Kordia antarctica: one gene and its partner. The protein of the gene in region 2 interacts with the protein of the main gene of each other region in a pairwise test. Links are inferred from orthologs where the notes say so. Each region holds a gene or a part of one and is shown on either strand. Other genes may lie near its edges.

Region 1 (3,062 bases), 2.2 Mb from region 2 along the record:
CGCAATTGCAAACGATTAATATGCCAGGTTTGGCGACAGTTTCCGAGAGACTCATCATCAATACTAGTACTGCTTTACAAACGATTTCTTTAGGTTCAGGAGGTTTGGTTTCCATAAAAAAAATAATAATAAAAGACAATCCTGCTTTAACAGAAATAGGTGGTTTTACATTAGCAAACGATACAACAGGATATGTTCTTGAAGGTATTTTGATTCAAAACAATTTGGCACTAACATCATTGAACTTTTTCGCAAATGTTACTGAATATAGAAGCGGTATCACTATCAGGAATAATTCGAGTCTTGTTGATATGGACGATTTTCAAAATTTGAGAAAATCAGGGAGATTCATCATAAATAATAATTCAGGATTAACTTCTATGGATAACTTTGGAAATAACTTAGAAGTTTTCGGAGATTTGATTATCTCAGTAAATCAAAACTTAACAGATATATCTTATTTAGATGATGTAATCCGAATATTTGAAGATTTGAATATTAGCGGAAACCCAACCCTGGATGAATGTTGTGTTTTACAGCGTTTTTACACTAATGGAGCTGTTGTGGGAAGCATTGCTATTTATTCAAACAATGCTAACTGTAATTCCATTGATGACATTTTAGACGGTTGCGGCGAAGATGGCGTCATTGCAAATGATAACTGCCAAGACACCAGCAATCCAGATCAACTAGATTCAGATAATGACGGAATTGGTGACGCTTGTGATAATTGCGGAACTGTGGCAAATAACAATCAATTAGACAGTGATGGAGACGGAATTGGCGATGCGTGCCAAACACAAGCAGGAACAAATACAGGTTTTGTTGGCGTAAGCACAAACAACCCGTTGAGTAAATTTCATGTAGAAGATGGCGATGTATTTATCAGTAATCTCAATAGAGGAATTATCATGAAAACACCCGAAGGAAAATGTTATCGATACCAACCTAAAGAAAATGGATTATTAGTCGGGAAACAAATTACGTGTCCGCAATAATAATAGGATAAAAATCAAAACACAAAAAAAAGCTATCTGAAAAGATTTAAACAACGTCATTACGAGAAATTTTTCATTTCGAAGTAATCTGTTTGTCAGTAACTTAAACTTGACAGATTACTTCATTTCATTCGCAATGATTGCTTTTCAGACAGCCTCTTTTGTTTTTTATGATAATATTAATTTCTCAAGAAACAATCTTCTTCAAATTAGCAATAGTTGCTGTTGGGTTTTCAGACTTAAACACAAAACTTCCTGCCACTAACACATCTGCGCCAGCATCAATCAAATCTTTTGCATTCTTGTCATTTACGCCGCCATCAATTTCAATCTCTGTTGTTGCGCCTTTTTCAATTATTAAATCTTTCAATCTTTTAATTTTAGAAAATGTGTTTTCTATAAACGATTGTCCGCCAAAACCAGGATTCACACTCATAATACATACCAAATCAATATCTTTAATAACATCTTCTAACAAATTTACATTTGTATGCGGATTCAACGCAACGCCAGCTTTCATTCCAGCGGCTTTAATAGCTTGTAAAGTTCTGTGCAAATGTGGACACGCTTCGTAATGAACCGTTAAAACATTCGCGCCCAAATCTGCAAACGTCTGAATATACCGATCAGGATCAACGATCATCAAATGAACATCAATTGTTTTAGTTGCATGTTTGCTAATGGCTTTCAAAACGGGCATTCCAAAAGAAATATTCGGGACAAAAACGCCGTCCATAATATCAATATGAAACCAATCGGCTTCACTTTGGTTCACCATTTCAATATCGCGTTGTAAATTGGCAAAATCTGCGGCTAGGATAGAAGGCGCAATTCTTTTTATAGACATAACTGAGGAATTTGTTGTGTTGTTGTTTGCCAGCAAAAGTAGTATAAAATAAACGCTCCCGCAAAAGCGAGAGCGTCATTCATCAATCAAAAAACGAACAGTTATGTTATAAAAACTAAACTGCTGTGCGGTTTTAGGAATTTATCCTAAATATGTTTTTAATATTTTACTACGTGAAGTGTGTTTCAAACGACGAATCGCTTTTTCTTTAATCTGACGTACACGCTCGCGAGTTAAGTCGAAAGTCTCACCAATTTCTTCCAAGGTCATTGGATGTTGGTTTCCTAATCCGAAATACAAACGAATTACGTCTGCTTCTCTTGGTGTTAACGTCTCTAATGCACGCTCAATCTCTGTTTTTAAAGACTCATGTAATAACTCTTTATCAGGATTTGGCGATTCACCAGAATTCAATACATCGTATAAGTTAGAATCTTCTCCTTCTACAAGTGGCGCATCCATTGATACGTGACGACCTGAGTTTTTCATCGATTCTTTAACGTCATTCACAGTCATGTCTAACTCTTTTGCAATTTCTTCTGCAGAAGGAATACGTTCATGACTTTGTTCTAAATATGCGAAGGTTTTATTAATCTTGTTAATAGAACCAATTTTGTTTAATGGTAATCGAACAATACGAGATTGTTCTGCTAATGCTTGAAGGATAGATTGTCTAATCCACCATACGGCATACGAAATAAATTTAAAACCACGCGTTTCATCAAAACGTTGTGCGGCTTTAATAAGACCCAAATTCCCTTCATTGATCAAATCAGGAAGTGTTAATCCTTGATTTTGATACTGTTTTGCAACCGAAACTACGAAACGAAGGTTAGCCTTTGTTAATTTTTCTAGAGCAATCTGGTCTCCAGCCTTAATTCTTTGTGCTAATTCTACTTCCTCGTCTGCTGTAATAAGGTCAACTTTACCGATTTCTTGAAGATATTTGTCTAAGGATGCAGTTTCCCTGTTGGTAACCTGCTTGGTAATTTTAAGTTGTCTCATGTAATTTGCTTGGGATTTTAATCGTTATGCTTACGCTCTTAGTTATACGTAGCAACTATTAAAAATGTTACAGAAGTTTATGAATTATTTTAAATAAAGTGAATCTTAAAAACGTAATTAATTCATAACTAATAAATTACACGCCTCTTTTATCGCCATAAATATGTACGTGTAAGCGATCTGTATAATTAAATTGATGCTTTTTACAGATT
Region 2 (3,039 bases):
TATATAAGTGTTCTAACAATGGCTTATCATGATCTGCCATGTGTTTGTAAAATTTTCCCCAAGTGAAGTCGCGTGTATATGTGTAACCTTCTCGATTTACTTTCGATTTTTGCACGCTGTTTTCGGCAATTTTGAAGTTCATTCGATACCAATCGCCATCAAAATCTTTCCAATATTGCTTATTAATGATGTATCTGATAACTTCGTCGCCTTCCGTAGTTGTAATGATTTCTGTTTTGGATGATTCGTCGTCGGTAACAGTTGTTTCTTCTTTTTCATATCCTGCATTTTTCATCAGAATCGTCATGATAACAGAGAATAGTACTAATACAGCAATGGTTCGCAATACGTCGAAAAATACGCTTTTGAAAGCATCTTTGTTGGATACAGATTTTCGTACTACTTTTTTCCAGAGATATCTTAATATAAAAAAACCGCTGACAGCCACTACTAATAGCGATATACCTTCAATTTTGACTTCACTACCTAAGAAAATTAGAATGATTAGTAAAAAACCTGTAGCAATAAGCGCCAAACAACCCGAAAAGAATCGTTGAAAGGCAACTACACAACCATGTGGTTTTTTTTGTTCTATCATGTGATAAAGATACTATCTTTTTTGAATTCTAAAAATACGCAGAGTTGCTGATTTTTTTAGGTGTTGTTTTAGTCGCTTTGCTTCTTTTCGTTTTTTGTTAATTTGCCTGCACTGAGCGAAGTCGAAGTGTTGATTTGTTGATTCGTTGATTTGTGTATTGGAGTGTTTGGAGTATTTACCTCTGACGTGACGAATTTTCTAAGTCCATAAACTAATAAACTCTTCAACTTATAAACTTTTGTGGGTTTTGGGTTTTGGGTTTTGGGTTTTGGGTTTAACAAAAAAACGAGTTCCTTTGCAGAAACTCGTTTTGAATATGTTCTAATTTAAAATGTATTAGTTGATTTTGAATGCTTTTTCTTGTGGAAAGTAGGCAACTTCTCCTAATTCTTCTTCGATACGTAATAATTGATTGTATTTTGCCATTCTGTCTGAACGAGAAGCCGAACCAGTTTTAATTTGTCCTGTGTTTAACGCAACTGCTAAATCTGCAATGGTGTTGTCTTCTGTTTCTCCAGATCTGTGTGACATTACCGAAGTGTATCCAGCATTATGTGCCATATTTACAGCAGCAATTGTTTCTGTCAACGTCCCTATTTGGTTTACTTTGATTAAGATAGAGTTTGCAGTATTGTTTTCAATTCCTCTTGATAAACGTTCTACATTCGTTACAAATAAATCGTCTCCAACTAATTGAACTTTGTCTCCAACAATCTCAGTTAGGTATTTCCAACCTTCCCAATCGTTTTCGTCCATTCCATCTTCTATAGAAATAATTGGATAGTTTGCTGCTAATTCAGCTAAGTAATCCGCTTGTTCTTTGGAAGTTCTTACTTTCCCTGTTGAACCTTCAAATTTTGAGTAATCATAAGCGCCATCAACATAAAATTCTGCTGCAGCGCAATCTAAAGCAATCATAATTTCGTCTCCAAGTTTGTAACCTGCATTCGCAACTGCTAATGAAATTGTATCTAAAGCATCTTCTGTTCCGTCTAATGTTGGTGCAAATCCACCTTCATCTCCAACAGCTGTACTTAAACCTCTGTCGTGTAAAACTTTTTTTAGGTGATGAAAGATCTCAGTTCCCATTTGCATAGCATGTGTAAAGTTTTTCGCTTTTACAGGCATGACCATGAATTCTTGAAACGCGATTGGCGCATCAGAATGTGATCCTCCATTGATGATATTCATCATTGGCACTGGAAGTGTGTTTGCAGAAACGCCTCCAACATATCTATATAATGGCATTCCCAATTCGTTTGCGGCTGCTTTTGCGGCTGCTAAAGAAACTCCTAGTATTGCATTTGCTCCAAGATTCTTTTTGTTTGGCGTTCCGTCTAAATCGATCATTATTTTGTCGATTTGATTTTGCTCAAATACAGAAACTCCCATAAGTGCTTCTGCGATCGTTGTATTTACATTGTTCACAGCTTTGCTAACTCCTTTTCCCATGTAAGCGTTTCCGCCATCTCTTAACTCAACAGCTTCATGTTCTCCTGTTGATGCTCCAGATGGTACTGCTGCTCTTCCCAATATTCCATTTTCCGTTACTACATCTACTTCAACAGTTGGGTTACCTCTTGAATCAAATATTTGTCTTGCGTGAATGTTGATAATTCTGCTCATTTTCTTTTTTCTTTTTATTTCGTCTAGGCTAATTTACGAAACTAACGCTAGTTTTATGTGATTGCACATTGCTTTTACGGATATGTTAGCAATGCGCTATTTTTTCTTCTTTTTAGAGAATGCGAAAACGTTTTCCCTAGTATATAATGCAACTATTTTTTACTGAATAGCACAATATTTTCTGTTGATTTGAACGCGTACGATAATGGTTTGTTCATAAATGACTTTTCAGCATCATAATCTACCAAGGCAGTTGCATTTGGAACTTCTAACTTCCATGAATTAGAAGTTGTCAGTTTCCCTGGAGTAATCATTGCTACTTGTCCATAGGATTCTGAAATGTCAATCGCAATGGTTGCTTTTCCATTGTTTGCCGCTTCTTGTGCTTTTTGTAATACTTCTTGATCGTTTGCGTTTCCTAGTTTCGTCCAGGCATCAGATTTTGAAATTGTTGGATAAATGCTATCATACATCACATGTTCACCTTTCGCATCATTAAAATCTGAGATTTGATAAAACTCCGAAATCATTTTTGTTATGTTGCTTCGGCAATCATTTCTGTCAGCTGAATTTGCTTTGCAATTTTTGAAATATGCAATGGTAATTGATAAGAATTGTTCTTGAGCCAAAGTCAAATCTTCAGTAGTGACAACAATATTCGCTTCCGCTTTTTCAGCTTCCGTTGTTGCTTCTTGCGTTGTCGTAGTTTTTTCTGTTTCCGTTAATGGCGTTGAAGGTTTTGTTTCTTCTTTGCAAGAAACCACAAATGCAAACGCTATTAGTAAGGTGATGATTTTATACATTTTTGTGTTGGT

What was found.
Region 1: the proteins of eno (region 2) and rpe interact in binary tests that used the Escherichia coli proteins (3 or more experiments, as listed by UniProt). The link is inferred for Kordia antarctica from one-to-one orthologs.

The regions. Positions count from the first base shown.
Region 1 is NZ_CP019288.1:4,496,854-4,499,915, forward strand. What follows is about bases 16-2,998. They hold rpe (ribulose-phosphate 3-epimerase), read right to left. Parts: upstream 1,846-2,998; coding sequence 1,186-1,845; downstream 16-1,185. Other genes in these bases: IMCC3317_RS23850 (thrombospondin type 3 repeat-containing protein), read left to right, coding at 16-998; IMCC3317_RS18850 (sigma-70 family RNA polymerase sigma factor), read right to left, coding at 1,987-2,850; IMCC3317_RS18855 (7-carboxy-7-deazaguanine synthase QueE), read right to left, coding at 2,987-2,998. Outside these bases: more of IMCC3317_RS23850, read left to right, coding at 1-15; more of IMCC3317_RS18855, read right to left, coding at 2,999-3,062. UniProt on the Escherichia coli protein: Catalyzes the reversible epimerization of D-ribulose 5-phosphate to D-xylulose 5-phosphate.
Region 2 is NZ_CP019288.1:2,259,054-2,262,092, forward strand. Bases 80-3,039 are described here. They hold eno (phosphopyruvate hydratase), read right to left. Parts: upstream 2,225-3,039; coding sequence 935-2,224; downstream 80-934. Other genes in these bases: IMCC3317_RS09015 (hypothetical protein), read right to left, coding at 80-598; IMCC3317_RS09025 (hypothetical protein), read right to left, coding at 2,377-3,027. Outside these bases: more of IMCC3317_RS09015, read right to left, coding at 1-79. UniProt on the Escherichia coli protein: Catalyzes the reversible conversion of 2-phosphoglycerate (2-PG) into phosphoenolpyruvate (PEP). It is essential for the degradation of carbohydrates via glycolysis.